Regions from separate parts of the Mesorhizobium sp. P160187 genome, predicted to be linked through region 1. Evidence: predicted binding sites of a transcription regulator. Region 1 holds the regulator's gene; each other region holds the start of a gene.
The links. The regulator PhoB, encoded in region 1, activates phosphate uptake and scavenging genes when phosphate is short. The targets are predictions, from matches to a motif close to TGTCATNNANCTGTCAT.

Region 1 (2,199 bases):
CGCCGGAGGTGATCCTGATGGACGAGCCCTGCTCGGCGCTCGATCCGATCGCCACCGCCCGTGTCGAGGAGCTGATCGACGAACTGCGCCAGAACTACACGATCGTCATCGTCACCCACTCGATGCAGCAGGCGGCGCGCGTGTCGCAGCGCACGGCGATGTTCCATCTCGGCTATCTCGTCGAGGAGGGCGCCACCGACAAGATGTTCACCAACCCCGACGACAAGCGCACCCAGGACTACATTACCGGCCGCTTCGGCTGAGCCGTCCGGCGGGTGAATTTTCAGGCACGAGGACCAAGATCATGGGTGAACATACCGTCGCCTCCTTCGATGAAGAGCTCGGGCAGATCAGCAAGCTGATCCGCGACATGGGCGATCTGGCAGGCTCGATGGTCAGCGGCTCGACCAGGGCGCTGCTCAATTCGGACAATGCGCTGGCACAGCGTGTCGTTTCCGACGACGCCATCATGGATGCGCGCCAGCGCGAACTGGACGACCGCGCCATCACGCTGATCGCCAAGCGCCAGCCGATGGCCAACGATCTGCGCGCCGTGGTCGGCTCGATCCGCATGGCGGGCGACCTCGAGCGCATCGGCGACCTCGCCAAGAACATCGCCAAACGCGTCGGCACCGTGGGCTTGAGCGTCACGCCGCGCGACCTCTCGCACTCCATCGACGCCATGGCGCAACTGGTGCTGATCCAGGTGCAAGGCGTCGTCGAGGAATATGCCGCCACCGATGCGGCAGCGCTTGCAAAACTCAGGAATGACGACGAGCGCATCGACGTCAAATACACGTCCGTGTTTCGTGAGCTCTTGACCTACATGATGGAAGACCCTCGCAACATCACCGCCTGCACGCATCTCTTGTTCTGCGCCAAGAATCTTGAGCGCATCGGCGATCATGTCACCAACATCGCCGAAAATGCGTATTATGTGCTGACCGGCCAGCAATTGCCCGCCAATCGTCCGAAGCAGGACGAGACGGCGATGGCCACGCCGGCCTGATGAGGGTGAACTGCCTATGATCGCGCCACGCATCATGGTCGTGGAGGACGAGGAGCCACTAGGCGTGCTCCTCCGCTACAACCTCGAATCCGAAGGCTATCAGGTCGAGGTGGTGACACGCGGCGACGAGGCCGAGATCCGCCTGCAGGAAAACGTGCCCGATCTCCTGGTGCTCGACTGGATGGTGCCGGCTGTTTCCGGCATCGAGCTCTGCCGGCGGCTTAGAGTGCGGCCCGAAACCGAGCGGCTGCCGATCATCATGCTGACCGCGCGCGGTGAGGAAAGCGATCGCGTGCGCGGCCTGTCCACCGGTGCCGACGACTATCTGGTCAAGCCATTCTCGACGCCGGAGTTCATGGCGCGCGTGAAGGCGCTGCTGCGCCGGGCCAAGCCGGAAGTGCTGTCCAGCGTGCTCAAGGTCGGCGACATCGTGCTCGACCGCGAGTCGCACCGTGTCTACCGCAAGAAGAGCGAGATCAGGCTCGGACCGACCGAGTTCCGGCTGCTCGAATTCATGATGCGCCATCCCGGCCGCGTGTTCTCGCGCAGCCAGCTGCTCGACAATGTCTGGGGCGAGACGATCTACATCGACGAGCGAACCGTCGACGTGCATGTCGGGCGCTTACGCAAAGCGGTCAACAACGGCCGCATGCCGGATGTCATCCGTACCATTCGCGGCGCCGGCTACGCGATCAGGGAAGACTAGGATGCTGCGCGTCGCGCCGTTGCCGGCCATTCAGGCGACATGCTTGCCGGATTTGGCCTGAATGCCCGGCGCGAAAATCTCCTGGTCGACGAAGCCGAGCGCGCGCATGGCACAGCCTTCGCGGATCAGCGGCAGCTCGTTGGGCTCGGTGTCGAAGGAGATCGATTTCGAGTGCTGGCCGCCGGCGGTCTGGGCGATCGCTTCGCGCAATGCCGGTTCGATCAGGTCGAAGGCGGCGGCGCTGACGCCTACCATGGCGACGGGTGCCGGATCGATCAGCGCAAACAGGCTGCCGAGGCCGAAGCCGAGCGCCTCGCCGGCCTTGCGATAGGCTTCGCGCTCCGGGCCGTCGGTTTCGCGGGCGCGCGCGGCGAGTGCGCGCATATCAGCGTCGCCGATATCGACCGGCTCGGCATCCTCGCCCATCATTTTGGCGCTCCGCCAGATGGCGTAGTTTCCGGCATAGGCTTCCACGCAGCCGCGC
Region 2 (2,199 bases), 120 kb from region 1:
CGGCGGCGTTGGCGAGGCCGTGCATGCGCTCGGCCTCGATCTTGTGACGACGGAAGCGCAGGTCGATCCACAATGCTGCGGCTGAAAGCACCAGGATAGCCATGCTGACTGCAGCGGCGGCGAAGGCCTGCGACACCGGTTCGACCGTGAACTGCGATATCTCGATGGAGGAGTCCGGGAAGATCGACACCGCGCCCATCGCGATGAAGTGCAGGCTGCAGATCGCCAGCGTCAACAGGATGGCGGCGGCGATTGTGGCCTGCATGGACGGCCGTCGCAACACGACCAGCAGCGCCAGCGCGGCGAGGGTGACGCCTGTCAGCACCGAGACGCCGACCAGCAGCGGGTTCCAGACGATGCGCCCTTCGACCTCGAAGGCGGCCATGCCGATATAGTGCATGGCGGCGATACCGGCACCGAGGACCGCGCCGCCGACCAGAGGGTAGTCGATGCCCCGGCGCAAGGTGGCGATCCACATGCCCGCGGCGGTCAGGGCGACGGAACCGGCGAGCGAAAGCGCCGACATTTCCGTATTGTAGGCGTTGGGGATTCCGGGAGAAAAGGCAAGCATTGCGATGAAATGCGTCGCCCAGATACCGAAGCCGGTGGAAGTGGCTGCTATCATCAGCCAGGTATAGCGGTTGCGCTCGCTCGAGCGGTCGACATGGCGAAGCAGGTTGACCGCCGAGAAGGAAGAAATACCGCAAATGAGCGCTGCCAGTGCGACCAGTCTCAGATCGTGCTCATGCACGATACAATTATAGACCGTCAGCATCTCGCCCCACCTGCTCTCCCACAGCAATCAAGCCGTCCACTTGATTAGTATGTCGCGCTTGACGAAGAATCGGTTATGCGAGCTACAACTACAGCGGGTTTTTCGGGTTGTACCTTGCGGCGATCCTGTCTCATTCCAGACAGGGTCACAGCAGCGCTTGGCGCGATGCCGCTCTACCATCTCGATCTGGCCGAGCGCCGGTATGGCGGCCGCATGGTACAGGTGCGTGGCGCTGTCACGGGGGCCCTTCATGCATCGCCGGCGGTCGGCGATCGTCGCAGGCCCACCGCGCCCATGTATCGCTGAGCCGGCTTGGCATTTCTCTCTGTCCTCGTTGCAGAGCGAGGGGGCGCGAAGTTAGCCGGGTATGAAATTCACGAAACAGCAACAAATCCGTTGTCCGATTGTCATCAGCGACACATATTGCCTTTGCGGGAGTGCCCCTTTCGCCAATGACAAACGGGAGATGAAACATGAAGTTGTTCGGCTTTGCGGCCGGTGTTGCCGCCACCTTGACCCTGCTTTCCACCACCTCCGCCTTCGCCGCCACCCAGATCAGTTGGTGGCATGCCATGACCGGCGCGAATGCCGAGGTGGTCGACAAGATCGCCAAGGATTTCAATGCCAGCCAGAGCGACTATGAAATTCTCCCTGTTTTCAAGGGCACCTATCCCGAAACGCTGAATGCCGGCATCGCTGCCTATCGTGCGGGGCAAGCGCCCGACATCATCCAGGTGTTCGACGTGGGTACCGGCGTCATGATGGCAGCCGAAGGTGCGATCAAACCGGTGGCCGATGTGCTGACCAGCGCCGGCGTGACCTTCGACAAGAGCCAGTATTTGCCCGGCATCGTCGGTTACTATTCGAAGCCGGACGGGACCATGCTGTCCTTCCCCTATAATTCCTCGTCGCCCATCCTCTACTACAACAAGGATATTTTCCAGAAGGCCGGGCTTGATGTGAACAACCCGCCAAAGACTTGGAACGAGGTGTGGGAAGCCGCCAAGAAGATCAAGGCGAGCGGCGCCGCTTCCTGCGGCTATACCTCGACGTGGTTGACCTGGATCCACCTTGAGGCCTTCGCTGCCTGGAACGACGTTTCCTATGGCACCAACCAGAACGGACTTGCCGGAACCGACGTCGAGCTCAAGATCAATGCGCCGATCTTCGTCAATCATTTCCAGGCGCTCGCCGACCTGGCCAAGGATGGCACCTTCAAATATGGCGGCCGTACCTCCGAAGCCAAGCAGATCTTTCTTGCCGGCGAATGCGGCATCTTCACCGAATCGTCGGGGGGTCTCGGTGACATCGTCAAGTCGGGCATGAACTACGGCATCGGCCAGCTTCCCTATGATAGTGACGCCAAGGGCGCGCCCCAGAACACCACGCCGGGCGGCGCCAGCCTGTGGGTGTTCGGCAACAAA
Region 3 (2,199 bases), on a different contig from region 1:
CGCGCTGGTCGTCCGCCACCGTCGGCTTGTTTGCCTTGTCGACGCGCTGGTAGATCGGCCTTGCCTCCGATGTGGCCGAGGCTACGCGCCATTTCGATCCGTCCCGTTCCAGAAGCAGATCGATCAGTCCCATATGCGAGCCCCAGAAACCGCCCATCACGGCGGGCTTGCCCTGCAGCGTGCCTTTCTCGGTGTCGACGCCTTCGAGCGCCTGAAAATCCTTCTTGCCGGGGAAGACGAGATGCTGATGGCCGGTGAACACCGCATCGATGCCTTCGACGCCGGCGACGAAGAAGGAGGCGTTCTCCATGCCGTCGCCCTGCTTGATATCGATGCCGGAATGCGAGAGCGCGATGACGATGTCGGCGCCCTCCTCCTTGATCTGCGGCACCCATGCCCTGGCCGCCTCGACGATGTCGCGCGTCCTGACATTGCCTTCCAGGTTCTTCAGGTCCCAGACCATGATCTGCGGCGGCACAAAGCCGATGATGCCGATCTTGATCGGCTGCTCGGCGCCCGACCCGTCCTTGATCTTCTTGTCGAGGATGACATAGGGCTTGAGGTAGAGCTTGTCGTCGCGCGGTTTGGCGGCAAGCTCGGTGCCGCGGATCAGATTGGCGCAGACGAAGGGGAAATTGGCTCCGGCCAGCACCTTGTCGAGGAACGACAGGCCGTAATTGAACTCGTGATTGCCGAGCGTCGAGCATTCATAGCCCAGCAGGTTCATGCCCTTCATGATCGGATGCAGATCGCCTTCCTTGAGGCCCTTCTCATAGGCGATGTAATCGCCCATCGGATTGCCCTGCAAAAGATCGCCATTGTCGATCAGCATCGCATTGGTGGCTTCCTTGCGCACCGCCGCGATCAGTGAGGCCGTCCGTGACAGGCCCATCGTGTCGTTGGCTTTGTCGGCGTAGTAGTCGTAAGGCAGCACATTCACATGGATGTCGGTGGTCTCCATGATCCTCAGATGCGCCTGATTGGCCTGCGCGCGGGCGGAAAACGGATGGAGCATGATCAGCGCCCCGCTGGCGGCCGTACCGGCAAGAAAACTACGGCGGGAGACGGGGTAATTGAGATGCGGCATTGGTTTTCCTTCCCAGCGACGTGACAAGATCCCAGCCCCGGGCGGAAGCTTCGCGCCGAAAACCGGCCATGTCCATCGGGAAGTCAGTCGATCAGCAAAAGGTGACGGCTGGATGAATATCCTTGGCCGCGGTTGAGAACCTCAGCCCTTGTCATCGTCGCCCTGGGTGATCAGCCGCGCGCTGCGCTGGCCGGTGAAATAGATCCATAGCCAGCTAAGCGACACCGAGAGCCGGTTGCGGAAACCGATCAGGAAGTAGATATGCGCCACGCCCCACAGCCACCAGGCAAGCCATCCCGTGAGCTTGATCGAGCCGAAATCGATCGCGGCTGCCCACTTGCCGATCGTCGCCAGGTCGCCGGCATGTTTGTAGCGGAAAGGCCGCGGCGCGCCATCGCCGGCCAGCCGCGCCCTGATCGTCGCGGCGACATGCTTGCCCTCCTGCTTGGCCGAGGGCGCCACGCCGGGCACCGGTTTGCCGTCCGGCCGCAAGACATGCGCGGTGTCGCCGATGACGAAGATTTCAGGACTGTTCGGCACGGTCAGATCGGGCTCGACCATTACCCTGCCCGCCCGGTCCACCGGCGCGCCCAGCCACTCTCCCGCGGGTGAAGCCGCCACGCCGGCGGCCCACAGGATGGTTCGCGCCGGCAGATGCGTATCGCCAAAGACGACGCCTTCGGCATCGAGGCGCGTGACGGCGCGGCCAAGCTCGACCGTGACGCCCCGCCGCTCCAGCGCCTTGCGCGCATAGTCGGACAGCTTTGGCGCGAAATTGGCTAGGATCCTGTCTCCGGCCTCGACCAGCACCACACGCGCCTCACGCGTGTCGATGTTGCGGAATTCGCCGCGCAGCGTTTCATGCGCGAGTTCGACAATGGTGCCGGCAAGCTCCACGCCGGTCGGGCCGCCGCCGACGATGACCAGTGTCAGCAGTGCCTGGCGCTTGGCCGGATCGGTCTCGCGCTCGGCCTGCTCGAAGGCGAGCAGGATGCGCCGCCGAATGGTGGTTGCGTCTTCAAGCGTCTTCAGCCCGGGCGCGAAAGGCTCCCATTCGTCGTGGCCGAAATAAGCATGACGCGCGCCGGTGGCGAGCACCAGCGTGTCGTAGG
Region 4 (2,199 bases), on a different contig from region 1:
TCCCGCGCCCATGTGCTGATCGGCGCCGCGACCTTGTGGGTCGGATTGTAATAGCGGTACGGCTCGTAGGGACCGTGGTTCTGCAGGCTGACGGCGAAGAAGAACACCGGCCGCTCGCTGGCGTCGGCCTCTGCGATGATCTCGTCGGTCATCGACGCATCGGAAGCCAGCGGCCCGCGCTTTTCCAGTGGCGGCAGCGTCTCTTCCGAGCGGAAATCGTTGAAACCGAAATCGGCATAGACGGCGCCTCTGTTCCAGAACCAGTTGGTGCCCGGATGGATGGCGCGCGCCCGGTAGCCCTCGCTTTTCAGGAAGGTCGCCAGCGACGGCGTCGGCGTGCGCACATATTGCTGGTAGGGGATCGAGCCCGCCGGCAGGAAGGCATTGGAAAAGCCGGTCAGCGCCTCGAATTCGATGTTGGCGGTCATGCCGCCGAATTCCGGCGAAAACATATAGCCGGAACGCAGCGCCCGCACATTGGGGATCGGGTCAGGCGTGATTGTGACGCCGGGCAGCTTGGTCGGATCCCAGAAAGATTCGCTCATCACCACGATGATGTCGGGTTTCTCATCCGGTACCGAGGCCGCCACAGCAGGCCTGTCGATCGCGTCGATCGCCTTGTCGGAATAGCCCGCCGGCGCCGAGACATGCGCCATCGGCACGTTGAGTGCGAAGGCCAGCGCAAACCCGTTGGAGGCGTAGTTCTCCTTCTGGTCCCACATGATCGGGATGATCTGCAGCCGGTCGCGGGTCCACGAGAAGGTGGCGTAGTCCATTATCGAGACGAAGAAGGCGAGCAGCGGCACTGCCAGCGTCAGCCGCGCCAGCCGCCCTTTGCGGCTGAGGATCGGAACCTTGCGGCGCCACAACCGCCAGCCATAGATCAGCAGCGACAGGCCGGCGACGATGCCGACCGCCATGGCGAGCGCCGTCCAAGGCCGTTCGCGCACCAGGAGCGGCATCAGTGCCATGATCTGGCGCGAATAAAGAAAATCGGTTGGGTAGAGCGGATCGCCGAGATAATGCGACTTCTGATGCCCGACAAAGGCCAGCGCCAGCGTCAGCGGCGCCACGATCATCAGGCTCTGGTGACTGCGGCCAAGCACGGCGTCCAGTCCCATCAGCACCAATGCAAAGACAATGATGGTGGTCCAGCCCGGCTTGATTGGCTGCAGGAAGAAGTCGACTGTGCCGAAGAAGTCGCCGCGCACGATCCATTCGATGGCGAACACCAGGATGGCGGAGGCAAGCAGCGTGACCAGACCGTAGCGGATGACCGGCCATCTGCGCCCCGGCAGGTAGCCGGTGGACGGATCGTCTTCCAAGAACTGTGGCGCGGGTACGGCCGCGCCCTTCCTGATCCTAGCCACGTCTCTTCCCCCGGCCCAAGCAACGCGCATTTCCACTCGCGCCACCGTTCTGTCATAGAACTGTCATGCAAAAGCTAGCGCCTGTGGCGAAAATAAGAAGAGCCAGCAAACGATTCGTGAGCGGTTTTCATCAGGTGTGATCGGCAAAAAGCCTTTGGGAACAGGGACTCGAGGTCAGCTCCGGTTCAAGCGAGAGCGGAAATGCCGCCTCCGGGCTTGACTTGACGGTCCGCCTTGCGTCACAGGCAGGAAAAATCAGCCGCTGGAGAGCGCCCAAATGGCCGTCGCATTCACCTTTCCGGGACAGGGCAGCCAGGCTGTCGGCATGGGCAAGGACCTCGCCGACGCCTTCCCCGAGGCACGCAGGGTGTTCGAGGAAGTCGATGATGCGTTGGGCGAAAAGCTGTCGAAACTGATCTGGGAAGGCCCGGAAGAGGCGCTGACCCTGACTGCCAATGCCCAGCCGGCGCTGATGGCGGTCTCGCTGGCGGGAATCCGCTCGCTGGAAGCGCGCGGCTTTTCGCTGAAGGACAAGGTTGCCTACGTTGCCGGTCATTCGCTCGGCGAATATTCCGCCCTTGCCGCGGCCGGTTTCGTTTCGGTCGCCGATGCTGCCCGGCTGCTGCGCATCCGCGGCAACGCCATGCAGGCGGCGGTGCCGGCCGGCGAGGGCGCCATGGCGGCGATCATCGGACTGGAACAGCCCGACGTCGAAGCCGCTTGCACCGAGGCCGCAACGGGATCCGGCAAGGTCTGCCAGATCGCCAACGACAATGGCGGCGGCCAGCTGGTGATCTCCGGCGCCAGGGCGGCGGTGGAACTCGCCGCG

Region 2: the regulator PhoB is predicted to act here: its motif matches at 1,170-1,186, upstream of ugpB (sn-glycerol-3-phosphate ABC transporter substrate-binding protein UgpB).
Region 3: the regulator PhoB is predicted to act here: its motif matches at 1,189-1,205, upstream of AC3CCE_RS19425 (bifunctional 2',3'-cyclic-nucleotide 2'-phosphodiesterase/3'-nucleotidase).
Region 4: the regulator PhoB is predicted to act here: its motif matches at 1,421-1,437, upstream of AC3CCE_RS28705 (LTA synthase family protein).

The regions. Positions count from the first base shown of each region.
Region 1 covers NZ_JBYMDX010000003.1:1,193,568-1,195,766, reverse strand. The annotation lists gene pstB (phosphate ABC transporter ATP-binding protein PstB) at 1-263, shown strand, start outside; gene phoU (phosphate signaling complex protein PhoU) at 305-1,009, shown strand; gene phoB (phosphate regulon transcriptional regulator PhoB) at 1,026-1,715, shown strand; gene AC3CCE_RS09110 (ROK family protein) at 1,746-2,199, opposite strand, start outside.
Region 2 covers NZ_JBYMDX010000003.1:1,072,674-1,074,872, reverse strand. The annotation lists gene AC3CCE_RS08495 (bifunctional diguanylate cyclase/phosphodiesterase) at 1-775, opposite strand, end outside; gene ugpB (sn-glycerol-3-phosphate ABC transporter substrate-binding protein UgpB) at 1,249-2,199, shown strand, end outside.
Region 3 covers NZ_JBYMDX010000004.1:502,914-505,112, forward strand. The annotation lists gene AC3CCE_RS19425 (bifunctional 2',3'-cyclic-nucleotide 2'-phosphodiesterase/3'-nucleotidase) at 1-1,087, opposite strand, end outside; gene AC3CCE_RS19430 (NAD(P)/FAD-dependent oxidoreductase) at 1,229-2,199, opposite strand, start outside.
Region 4 covers NZ_JBYMDX010000005.1:829,292-831,490, forward strand. The annotation lists gene AC3CCE_RS28705 (LTA synthase family protein) at 1-1,370, opposite strand, end outside; gene fabD (ACP S-malonyltransferase) at 1,648-2,199, shown strand, end outside.